4 regions of the Paenibacillus sp. IHBB 10380 genome follow, and region 2 is predicted to be linked to each of the others. Evidence: riboswitches for the same ligand, from Rfam matches in the RefSeq annotation. Region 2 holds a riboswitch; each other region holds the start of a gene.
What was found. Region 2 has a riboswitch for cyclic di-GMP ahead of UB51_RS19015 (transglutaminase-like domain-containing protein). Riboswitches for the same ligand answer to the same signal wherever they lie in the genome.
Positions count from the first base shown of each region.

Region 1: it holds a riboswitch for cyclic di-GMP, as region 2 does, so the genes downstream of both, UB51_RS20945 (methyl-accepting chemotaxis protein) here and UB51_RS19015 (transglutaminase-like domain-containing protein) in region 2, are expected to answer to the same signal.
Region 3: it holds a riboswitch for cyclic di-GMP, as region 2 does, so the genes downstream of both, UB51_RS24410 (putative bifunctional diguanylate cyclase/phosphodiesterase) here and UB51_RS19015 (transglutaminase-like domain-containing protein) in region 2, are expected to answer to the same signal.
Region 4: it holds a riboswitch for cyclic di-GMP, as region 2 does, so the genes downstream of both, UB51_RS26630 (hypothetical protein) here and UB51_RS19015 (transglutaminase-like domain-containing protein) in region 2, are expected to answer to the same signal.

Region 1 covers NZ_CP010976.1:4,618,634-4,621,798, reverse strand. Annotated here, with positions in the region: partial or broken gene UB51_RS20955 (IS30 family transposase) at 45-389, shown strand; gene cysK (cysteine synthase A) at 507-1,421, shown strand; cyclic di-GMP riboswitch class I at 1,812-1,897, shown strand; gene UB51_RS20945 (methyl-accepting chemotaxis protein) at 2,080-3,165, shown strand, end outside.
Region 2 covers NZ_CP010976.1:4,193,348-4,196,512, reverse strand. Annotated here, with positions in the region: gene UB51_RS19030 (aldo/keto reductase) at 1-51, shown strand, start outside; gene UB51_RS19025 (SDR family NAD(P)-dependent oxidoreductase) at 162-956, shown strand; gene UB51_RS19020 (GNAT family N-acetyltransferase) at 1,138-1,596, shown strand; cyclic di-GMP riboswitch class I at 1,673-1,753, shown strand; cyclic di-GMP riboswitch class I at 1,792-1,873, shown strand; gene UB51_RS19015 (transglutaminase-like domain-containing protein) at 1,887-2,693, shown strand; gene UB51_RS19010 (response regulator) at 2,816-3,165, shown strand, end outside.
Region 3 covers NZ_CP010976.1:5,382,361-5,385,525, forward strand. Annotated here, with positions in the region: gene UB51_RS24400 (M15 family metallopeptidase) at 1-168, shown strand, start outside; gene UB51_RS24405 (GTP pyrophosphokinase) at 400-1,152, opposite strand; cyclic di-GMP riboswitch class I at 1,458-1,539, shown strand; gene UB51_RS24410 (putative bifunctional diguanylate cyclase/phosphodiesterase) at 1,692-3,165, shown strand, end outside.
Region 4 covers NZ_CP010976.1:5,095,110-5,098,274, reverse strand. Annotated here, with positions in the region: gene UB51_RS23145 (YczE/YyaS/YitT family protein) at 1-525, opposite strand, end outside; gene UB51_RS23140 (Cof-type HAD-IIB family hydrolase) at 522-1,409, opposite strand; cyclic di-GMP riboswitch class I at 1,788-1,872, shown strand; gene UB51_RS26630 (hypothetical protein) at 1,953-2,234, shown strand; gene UB51_RS23135 (carbohydrate-binding protein) at 2,225-3,165, shown strand, end outside.

The sequences.
Region 1 (3,165 bases), 430 kb from region 2:
CATCAATTTTTAGTTTTAGCAGTGTTCGTTGTATTAGGTGTAGTACTATGGAGATTGCCTTTGGTGCCGCCGCATCTCAGTACCCACAGGGCACTTTCAAGAGCGCAACTACGGATCGAGGGAAAGAGTTTGCCTGCTTTAGCTCGCTTGAGTTTACTCACAACATAGATGTCTACTTTGCTGATCCCTACTCATCTTGGCAACGTGGTTCCAACGAGAATGGAAATGGCCTCCTTCGAGAGTTCTTTCCCAAAGGCAAAGACTTCGCAGAGGTGACTGATATTGAACTGGCTAAGGCCCTCAATCTGATTAACAACCGACCCAGGAAATGTCTGGGTTGGAAGACCGCTCACGAATCATTCACGGATGCTCTGTCGCACTTGGCTTGACAATCCGTCATATCCCAGTTCACCGTCGCCAATATTCCTAGTACATCCATAGGTTTTATGTTATTCTAGTAATTAAATTTATCATGAGAAAAACAGACAGCTGAGGAGAGATGAACAGTGCTTGTTGCTCAGAGTATAACAGAGCTTATTGGACATACGCCGATGGTGCGATTGAATCGCACGGTTCCGGATGGCGCTGCTGATGTATATGTGAAATTGGAAATGTTCAATCCCTCGGGAAGTGTGAAGGATCGAGCTGCGTTTAATCTGATTGAGACGGCTGAGGAGAAAGGTCTGCTAACCGCTGGAGGAACGATTATTGAACCTACGAGTGGCAACACGGGCATTGGCATTGCGATGATTGCAGCGGCCAAAGGGTACAAGGCGATTCTTGTGATGCCAGATAATATGTCCAAGGAAAGAATCAATATACTGAAAGCTTACGGGGCCGATGTAGTTCTGTCTCCAAGCAGTGAAAGAATGCCAGGTTCTATTGCTAAGGCATTGGAGTTACAGGAAGGGATTCCGGGCAGTTTCATTCCACAGCAGTTCGAGAATCCAGCTAATCCCGATATTCACCGTATAACGACAGCGCCGGAAATTCTGGAACAAATGGAGCATCGGCTTGATGCGTTCGTAGCTACAGCAGGTACTGGGGGTACAATTACCGGTACAGGTGAGACGTTGCGAAAGGTTTTGCCGAATCTTCATATCGCTGTTGTTGAACCGCAAGGATCGCCCGTTTTATCTGGGGGCACACCCGGTCCACATAAATTGGTAGGAACAAGCCCGGGATTTGTACCAAGTATCCTAAACATAGATGTATACGATGAAATCATTCAAATTTCGGATGATCATGCCATTGGAATGATGAAGGATTTAGCGCGTCTGGAAGGTATTCTGGTCGGTCCATCCTCAGGTGCATCTGTGTATGCGGCGATTCAAGTAGCTAAGAAGTTAGGCTCTGGCAAAAGAGTAGTATGTATCGCACCTGATACAGGTGAGCGTTACTTAAGTATGGATTTATTTTAAAGCTACGGCGTCATCTTCGAAGTAGAAGGTTTGTATATCCGGTGATTGCGATAGGCTCATTTGCATGACCTCCTCTAATAGGTAACACAATTTACTCATACATAAACCAACCCTTCAAGTGTCCAATCTACTGCAATTCAATGGTTAACAGCGGTAGGTACATTAATTTTTGTGGAGCATGGGTACGGGGGTTAGTGCTTAAGGATGGATTAGTAGGAGCGGAGTATTTTCAAGGTCCTATTTTTGTTTTCACTTTGTCGAAATTATGAGTAAAATGGGTCCAATTCGACAGATTTTCAGAAGATAGTGAAATAATATAGAAAAATTTTCATATTAGTAGTAAAATAGAACTACTTGTTTGTGATTCCCGTAATGGCGTTTTTATCATTTAATACATATCGGCAAAGCTACTGAAAAGTAGTGACGCAAAACTATAGGGACTACTTCCTCGAAGGAAAAGTCAGCCAGTTGCATATGGAGTGGTGACCTATGGCTATTTATGCGATATGGGCATCTTTTTTTTGCTTTCACAAGGGAGAACCTATCAAATCTATCAAACCTATCAGATCAAGAAAGGGGGGACTTAATATCACGTAAGACTATGTAGCTAGGTGGTCATATTTTGAAATCAAAATTACATAATAAGAGGAGACCGATAATGAAGTTACCACGAATGATTAACGTTATTACCAGACGAAGTATTGTTACTAAAAATATGTTACTGACGAGTCTATTCATCATTTTGACGGGCGTTATATTAATCGCATCCAGTTATTATATTCAGGGCGAGGTTCTGACAAACCAATTAAATTCGGATTCAGGAAAAATTATGACTGCATGGATCAACAAAATATCACCCGAAGAGGCAGCTGAGGCCAAAGCGAACAAGGATCGTAATTCACCGATTCAGAAGAAATTAATGGGGATATTTGATGAACTATCCGTTATACACCCTAACGTTGCGCAAGGCTATATCTATGGTTCTGAACTTGAAGACGGTAATAAGACGTCTAATATTTCTTTTCCAACAGCAGTATTGGATATATTTGAAGGAGAAGGCATGAAGTTAGGAGATATGTATGAACAGGCTGCTATTCACGTAGATGGCGTTAAGGATATGTTGAAGACGAAGCAGATGAGCTTCACTAAACCTTATTCTGATGATTATGGAACTTGGGTAACAGTTCTGTACCCTTTCCAAGATAGTGAAGGAACTGTATTTGCTTATATGGCCATGGATATCGATGCAAGCTTAATTACACAAGGTCAGCATGAATTAGTTAAATATACGATACTAGCTTTACTGGCCACATTGATTGTTGTGTTAACTATGCAATATTTCACCATAAAGCAAACTTTTGCTCCTGTGAAAGGCTTGATGGCTGCCTTGGATAAGCTAAGCCAAGGAGATTTTAGTGTTCAATTACCGACGAGTACTGACGAACTTGGTAAAGTAGCTGAGAAGTTCAATATGACGGTGAATAACATGAATAGATTAGTTGCGACTATCAAAACAGTATCAACAGAATCTGCTGAGGAATCTAAAATATTATTCTCTACTGTGGAGGATAGTCATGAGAACGCAATGGCAATTACAGCGAATATTGAGGAGATATCGGATCGAGTGTCTCAGCAAAGTAAGTCCATATCGGAGAGTGTAACCTCACTTGAGGAAATTTCCTCAGGAGTAACTACAATTGCTGCAAGTACCACTACGTTATCTGATACATCGATGCAAATGAGG
Region 2 (3,165 bases):
TTGAATCAACATCTTCGAGTGGGTCCAGACCCCGATAATTTTGATTTTTAAATATAAAAAAAGGATCACACCTCTTATTTCTGCTCGAAATAAGAAGTGTGATCTATATTGTTAACAATATAGACAGACGGGTATCTATTTCTAAATATGGAGGGTCTTACATGCAACTTCATTTAAAAGGAAAAACAGCGCTAGTTACGGGCTCGACATCTGGAATTGGAAAAGCAATCGCTATTTCCTTAGTGGCTGAAGGTGCCACTGTTCTTATTAATGGACGATATGAAGAAAAGGTTAACCAAATTATAAAAGAAATTCAAAAACAATATCCGGATGCTATTCTTCAATCAGCAGTTGCTGATTTAGGAACAGAACAAGGATGTCAGGAACTTATTAAGAAATACGCTGAAGTAGATATTCTTATTAACAACCTTGGGATTTTTGAGCCTGCAGAATACTTTGATATCCCTGATGAAGAATGGTTTAAGTTTTTTGAAGTCAATATCATGAGTGGTGTTCGACTTACTCGCCATTACCTAAAACAAATGATTCAAAAAAATGAAGGCAGAATCGTCTTTATTGCTAGTGAGGCTGCTATTATGCCATCACAAGAAATGGCTCATTATAGTGCAACCAAGACTATGCAACTCTCGCTTTCTCGCAGTTTAGCTGAGCTGACCAAAGGAACGAATGTGACCGTCAATACGATTATGCCGGGTTCCACTTTAACAGAGGGAGTAGAAACGATGTTAAATACTCTTTATCCTAATGAAAATTTGACTATTCAAGAAGCTGAAAAGCGATTTATGAATGAGAATCGACCCACCTCCATTATTCAAAGACTTATTCGACCAGAAGAAATTGCGAATCTCGTTACTTTTTTAAGTAGTCCTCTTTCCTCAGCCATTAATGGTTCAGCGATGAGAATCGATGGAGGATTAGTGCGTAGCGTGTTTTAATACGAGATCTTGATATAAGGAATTGGATAGTATTTAATCCATGAGCAATATACGACGTATACTAGGCTATTAGTACTATGGATTTGTCTGGCGTACACTAGTGAAGATACAACTTCTCTGTCATGAGATGCGTAAAGTATGATTCGATGTTTAAAAATCAGAAAGAAAGCGAGCTAAAATAATGAGCCTTCACATTTGTGAAGTAACAAAAGAAAATTGGCGTTCGGTAGCTGCTTTATCTGTATCAGAACAACAAAAGCATTTTATTGAAAACAATGCGTTTTCTTTAGCAGAATGCATGTTTGAAAATTATGCAACATCTCTTGGATTATATGACGAGGAGACATTAGTTGGGTATGCAATGTACGGTTGGCCAAATAGCGTCAATAAGAGTGCATGGTTAGACCGCTTTATGATTGATTATCGTTTCCAAGGCAATGGGTATGCAAAGCGGTTTCTTCCTCTGTTAATTGTATATATTCAACAACAATACGACTGTAAAAAAATTTATTTGAGTCTCCATACCGATAATATATATGCTCAAAAACTATATGAATCTTTTGGATTTTGCTTAAATGGGGAAATCGACGATGAAGGCCCGGTTGTTGGAAGGGTGATGGAATTAAATATAGAAGAATAACTGGAAAGATAATTAAAATTAGTGATTAGTTGCTTTCAGATCTGGATTATATGATACTATGGGACTATCAAAGCTATTCAGATAATGGCAAACCTATCGAAAGATAGGGACGCAAAGCTAAAGGGCCTTCCAGATCGGGTGGCAGCCAGTTACCGGACGAACAGTTTTTTTGTTGTACTGTGAGAATAGAACTTTAAACGATAATAGCAAACCTATCGAAAGGTAGGGACGCAAAGCTAAAGGGCCTTCTTGATAAGATGGCAGCCTGGCCACCGAAGGGAGTTTTATGTATGAAAAAGTTTATGTTATTTGTAGTTGCACTTATTATTTTATGTCCATTGTTTAGTGGAACAACAATTCATGCTGCTGAAGGTAACTCATGGCTAGATGAATCCAGCGTAAGCAAGGGAATCATTAGTGTGAAGTATGATGTGAAGGCTAATATTAAGACAAAGCTCTTAATTGTTAAAGGTCAGGAGCAGTATTATTATAATTTAATTGCCGGAAAGCAAGTGGAGGTGTTTCCCCTTCAATTAGGAAACGGTGATTATACCGTGAGCTTGTTGGAACAAACAAGTGGGAATAAATATCAAGTTGTGTATAAGGATACAATTAAGCTCGCTTTGAGTGATAGTTCGATAGTTTATTTGAATTCAACTCAGAATGTGAATTGGAATGATACAAGCAAAGCTGTTCAAAAGGCGAAAGAGTTAACCAAGAACCTAGCAACGGATGCTGAAAAAGTAAAAGTTATTTATAATTATGTGATTAACAATATTAAATATGATAATAAATTGGCAGTGAGCGCGTCAGCCGATTATCTCCCTCAAATCGATCGTACATTTTCATCGAAAAAAGATATTTGTTATGGGTATTCTGCGTTATTTGCAGCGATGCTTAGGAGTGTGGACGTTCCTACTAAGATGGTAATGGGTACAACAAATTATGTGAGTTCCTATCACGCTTGGAATGAAGTCTATTTAAATAATAAATGGGTTACGGTGGATACAACGGTGGATGCAGGTTGGAATGGTACAACTACAACTTTCATGATGGTAAAAGATGCATCCAAATACCTAGCATCCAAACAATATTAACAAAAAAATAGTACTATCGAAGCGATGAACATTACGTTCATTGCTTTTTTATTTCAAAAATTATGATATTCTTATCACGAGACATCCAATAATATTAAATTCCATAATTAAGGAGTATTGTTATGAAGGTAATTCTTGTAGACGATGAACAACTTGCTGTGGATTACTTGGAGCGTCAACTTATGAATCTTACGGGTATAGAAATAATAGGTAAATTTATAGATCCGGTTATTGGAAGAAGGGAGATTCTTCTTAAGGAAGTGGATTTGGTTTTTTTAGATATTAGCTTACCTGAGATTAATGGAATTGAGTTAGCAGAACAAATCCTGGAGAAGAAGCCAGATTTAAATATTGTATTTGTAACGGCGTATAATGAATATGCAGTTAAGGCTTTTGAACTAAATGCTTTAGATTACATAGTAAAACCTGTTAGACCTGATCGCTTGTCCAAAACCATGGATCGCATTGGCGA
Region 3 (3,165 bases), 1.2 Mb from region 2:
CCAGAGTTCGGTTTCATTATTCGTTATCCCGAAGGTCAAGAAGCAGTAACAGGTTATGTATATGAACCGTGGCATATCCGGTATATTGGTACCGACTTGGCGCCTGATCTAGCGGCTAGTGTATTAACGTTAGAGGAATACTTTGATGACGCTAATATTAAGCTGTAGTCCAAAGACTTCGTCGTCCCAAAAGAACGGCATTCGTTTACTGATGAAATATTAGAAAGTTTAACCTTTCTAATATTTATAATAAAAAAGGAGTTGCTCTCTAGAAAGTAGAGAGCAACTCCTTTTTAAAATATAAGAAAGGTTAAGTTTTTACTAAACTTTGCTTATATTTCTACGAGAAACGGTTACCGTCCCTTCAAGGACTTTAAACGTTTCTTCTTGTTATACTCATCAGGTATTTTTGTCTTGTCTTTTGTCGGTTATCATGATCACGTTGTTCTGTAACATTTCTTGAGATTGAGCAAGAATTTCTTTTTGAATTCTGAGCATCTTCTGATCGAGTGCTTCGGCAGCTACCGCAGCTTCTTTCAGTTCATCAAGTACATGCGGTGGAACCTGTTTGTCATACTTGTAGAATAGGATGTGTTCCATGCTTGCCCAGAAATCCATAGCTAACGTTCTTAGTTGAATCTCTACCTTGATCCAGCGCGTCCCTTCAAACAACACCATGGGTACAGCAAGAATAACATGCAGGCTCTGGTATCCGTTAGGCTTAGGATGTTCAATATAATCCTTAACCTCCAGTACGCGGATGTCAGATCGTTGCTGGAAATGTTCAAGTAACCGGTAAATATCTTTGACAAAGGCGCATACGATACGCATTCCGGCAATGTCGTGTATATTATTTAGCATATTCTCTACGGTGAGGTTATATCCTTTGCGTTTCATTTTTTCAATAATGCTCTTAGGTTCTTTGATGCGGACTTTTATATGTTCAATAGGACTGTAACCGTCTTGTTGTTTCAATTCTGTCTTGATCAGCTTAATCTTATTCTGTAGCTCATCTAGAGCTAATTGATATAACATCGGGAGTTTCTTCCACTCATCTAATTGCTGTAAAAAGTCATTGTCTAATTCCCACGACCCCAAATCCTGTAAAGAAATCTGATTGAGCACAAGAGGGCTATTTTCAAGTTCTTTCAATTCGTGTTCTCCTAATAATTCAGATTATGATGATAAGTCTATTTTACATGATAATGAATGGTAGAAGCAAAAAATGGACAGCGGATAGATAAAATAAAGTCTTAGACTGGATCAGAGTTCCAGACATAAATAACCCAATAACCATTTGTGTTATTACTATAACGCTTTTATTTGGAGATTTGAGAGAAATCCAAAAGGGGTGTTTGTTGGATTGCAAAATCTTTTTTATAAATTTTAAAATAATATAGGTCGGAAATTCTATTCACGCAGAGTTATTTATAGTAAAATTAGGTTAATATAGGATTCTATATAACAGGCAAACTATGCGAAAGCATGGGACGCAAAGCCACGGGTCTAAAGCATTTGCATGATAGCCGGGCTGCAGATCACATACATAGAGAAACATATTATTTATGTTATATGCAGACCAATGGGCCGCCTAAGCTCCTGTTTGGTCTTTTTTTATAACAAAAGCAGGCAGATCTTGTCCCTATACTCTATCTATATCGAAGGCAAGCATCTGAAGGAGCGATTGTAGAATGAGAAGACCCTCTGTTGATTTCAAATCCCATCGCAAGTGGTTCTTTTTTGTAGGCGCTTTACTGTTGGCTTTGGGAAGTGCTTCGCAACATCTGCAACTGATTTACGGCATCACGTTTACATTTACGAACATTCTTCTGTTGATGTTGGTACGACTATACGGAATGCGAATCGTTCTGCCAGTAACCGGGATAATTTATGCTACTGCCATATTCATTCATCATGATCCTTCTTATATTGTCATATTTCTGCTTGAAGTTTGCTGGATCGGGCTTTGGCAGGTGAGAAGACCAGGCTACCTACTCGGCCCCGACGCCATTTTCTGGTTGTGTCTCGGTGCCCCAATTACGTTTATTGCTTGCTGGTTATCCGGAACGTTCTCGTTAATTGAATTCATCCTTCTGTTTGCCATTACAGCATCTAATGGTCTATTTAATACCTTAATCGCTGAAATGCTCATCAATTATCTGCCGCTGGGTCGTTGGCTTGGACTTGCCAAGGACATGCCTCTTCCGGTTACATTCCGCCGGGTTTTATTTCATTTGTCAATTACGCTTGTTGCCCTTCCTTTTCTCATGAATATGATCGTTAACGGAAGGAATGCACACGATGTGTCTACCCGCACGACGCTGCAAACGGCGAGTAATACGGCGAATAGTATAAGGGGAGAACTGGATCAGTGGAAACAGGAGGATGTGCTAGGAGTTCGGTTGGAGGGTCTAATTCAGATCGGATATTTGCAGGAAATGATCAAACGCAATACAACGCAGAAGCTGTTCGATATCACCATTACGAGTCCACACAATAAGGTGCTGGCCACGAACAGTAAGGAATCCACTCTACATCGGGAGCAGACCCAATCTGTTATCCCTATTGAGGATAACTTTTTGATTGAGGTGCCTGTTCAATCCACAGTGCTTCTTCCGACCCAACAATGGCGAAATGCTCGTTACGTTTACGCAGCTCCAATGGAACGGTTTCCGCTGATTATTTCGGTTAGCGTTCCTGTCAAGTCATATCAGGTACAAATATTCCGGGAATACATTTATCAATTATTGTACATGCTCGCCAATGTCACCATCGCAGCCCTGCTGGCATGGATTATTAACTGGTGGCTTGGTCGAAGCCTTATGCAGCTTGCCAGATCGACGACCAATCTGCCAGTGAGACTGAAGCAAATGGTCTCTCTGGAATGGCCGAACAGTGGGATTCTGGAAATTGATTCACTCACTCATAATTTCAAGGATATGTCCCAGAATCTACTTCATATGTTCCAGGAAGCCTTGTGGATGAACCAGCGGCTTCGATCTTCTGAGAAAAAGCTGCATCAATTAGCGTATTATGACAGCTTAACCACGTTGCCGAATCGGTTGCAGTTCCATCAAGTACTAAGCGACTTGCTCTTGCAAGAGGGCGACCGTACCGGACGGATCGCAGTCATGTTTATGGACCTGAACCGCTTTAAACAAATCA
Region 4 (3,165 bases), 900 kb from region 2:
TCCTAATCCAACCGGACCTTGGAGTACAATTGCAAGTACAAAACCTATAGTTTCCCCAATAGTTTTTGTAACATTAATACCCCAACCTGTTCGTGCAGTGATAGCTAACATCAACTCATCATTTGGTACGGAGGGAAAAGATGCCCGCAAGTAAATAGCAATTCCCAAGGCCAGTATACATAGTCCTACAAAAAATAAACTCCATTGAAAAAGTAAAATATCTACTTTTATAAAAGATAGAATCTTTAAGTTTAAAAGGTCAAAAAAAGCTCCAATAATGAAGATAGGAATAAAACCAGCTATATTAGGAGGCTTCATTTTTATCAGGCTATTTACAAAAATAAGGATTCCACCAACAATGAAAACCCATGATCCAATTGAAAGTCCGATTCGTTTTGATAATGCAACATTCAAGGCATCCCATGGAGCAATTCCTACATTGGATTTAATCATACAAACAATACCTAGAGATAAAACAAATAATCCAATAATATAAATCAGACATCTTTGAAAGAAATAGTTCATGATTTCGCTTTCCTAACCAAGTTGTCGTTTTCCTTCTCAGACGTTTGGATATAATGCTCGAAAGCATAAGCCACACCACAATTATTATTCGATAAAGTTCTGAAAGTAGCCACCTCACTAAGCCTTTCATCTGCATTTCCCATGGCTATCCCTATTCCTGCTACTTTAAACATAGGCATATCATTTAGATTGTCACCAATCACTATTGCATTTGCTACAGTTTTTTTGTAATATTCACAAAGTTTATGTAGTGCTAATCCTTTATTTACTCCTGCACTCATAATTTCTAGGTTGAATGATCCAGAGCTAGCTACAACACACCCGTCCATTTGACTAAAATATTCTTTAGCTTGCTTTAACTTACTTCTGCTTGGAGAAACGATCATAAATTTGATGACAAAATCAATAGAGTTAATTATACCAGAAACTTCTTCTAAACCGTATTGATAGATTTGAGCTTTAATAGATTCACAAAACACATCTTTGTTAAAATGGGGATCTTGACTTACTATATCATTTAGCTGCTTTTCTAGTTGATGAATTCCCTGATTTGATACAACAATCTTGTCAGATAAATACACTTGAAAATAGATATTTTCTTTGTTTAGCCATTGTATGATAGCTTGAGTTACATCTGGACCTATAAAATGTTCGGATATTTTTTTGTTATCTACATAGATTTGAGCTCCGTTCGATGCAATGATTGGACAATTCAAATTATATTTATTCATAATGTGTTTTGCATCAAATAAAGCCCTTCCTGTTGCAATTGTTACAATATGATTTTGCTTTTGTCCTTTCTTTAAGGCGATTACGTCTCTTTCTTGGATAGTTAGGTTGTCAGATAACAGAGTACCATCTAAGTCAATTGCGATTATCTTCATGTTGCTTCCCTCATTTCTTGAATTAAAAAATTTATAGCCAGTATAACGTATGGTACGCATTTCAGAGCAAATATATTTTTTCCTTTCAAGATGAAAATTCCATTATATTGTTCAGAAAGTCACGAGTTTTGTGAGTTACATAGGTTCTGTCAGGCCATCAAAGCCGATGATGACTAATTACTGCAGTTTCGACTCGCAGATAACGGGACGGGTGCTTGCTGTGGATCATTTTGCCCTATTGATAATTCGAATCATCTTTGATCATCTAGTTCTAAAGTATCCAAAAAAGGTCAAGTAGTACCAATGCCTACTTTGAATATACTACCAACTGTTTATAAAATTGGTATATTAGCGTGTTACTGTTTGATAGAAGCAAATAGAAAAATGTGGAAAATCTATAGAAATATAGGGACACAAAACTACAGGGACTAAGGTTATATAACTATGTCAGCCTGTTGCCAAAGAGTATATTATGCTACTCCTTTGGGGTAGATTTTTCACGTGTTCAGGTAGGCAGTCATTAAAAAATAGGAGGAAGTCAACGTGAAAAAAATGTTAGCAATCGTGGTATCTGCATCCGCAGCAATACTATTTAACGTTTCAGTTAGCCCAGATCTTGTTATGGCGGAACAATTACCAAGTGTGAATGTAGTGAGCAATGTGATGGAAAGTACAGTGAACTTCGCAGAAACGACCATAACCGCAGAACAGCATGGAGATATGGAGAAGCATGCCCGGCAAAATTTAAGAATGGGTTTAGGTACGAATAGACAGCCAACGGGGTTCGTCGCTATGCCTGGCAAGCAAATGTTTATGTGGATGTAGATTCAATCGATAAAGTGCCTTCGTTAGTCTTTTTCCAACAAGAGGGTTCATGGTCCAGTTATCTCAAAGAAGTGGAACTACGTCCAGGTAACAATACGATAACCGTACCGGAGATCCTCACGGATAGTTTATATTCAATTGATGTCACCAAAGGCGGCCCAGTGTACATCGTAAATCCATTCACTCCTGCAGAGCAGGGGAAGGCGCCTCTCATCAGATTTGAAGGGTTAGAGAGATTCCCTGTAATGACGAAGGCTACGAATGTGGAACAATTTAAATCTTTCTTAACAGCATATAAACAGAGTCTAGACCAAGACAAAGTTGCACATCCAAATGTTAAAGATCGTAAACTAATAGACGTAGTTGAGATGGTTAGCGATCGAATCGTATTTACCGGAACGGCTACCGATGCGTACAATCAATATATTACGCAGGGCCATAACCCAATGGATACATTAACGGGCTATGACTTCTGGATGCAAAAGAGCTTTGGCTTCTATGGTCTGGATGGCCGTAGTGAGATCCACGATCCTAAGCTGATCAGGGAAAATATAAGATTGATGCAGCCGTGGGGTTATATGTATGCAGCAGGTGACCATGTAGGGATCCAACGCGAACAGGCAGATCTTCCTTTGAGTGATTTCAGCAAGTCGTATCCAGGCTGGGGCTTGAATCACGAGATTGGGCATCGCATGGCTGTTGAAGAACGAGAGTACGGTGAGATTACGAATAACATGATATCCATGATGATGTCAGTAGACTATCATGTTCTGGAACTGGATAATCCGATCAGGATCAACTATGAAGCTGAACTCTATAAATATGTCATTGCAGAAAATAAAGTGGAGATGGCCAAACTGGGATTTGATGCTAGATTAGGACCGTTTTGGCAGTTGGAGATGGCTTATCCAGGATACTGGAACAAGTTAAA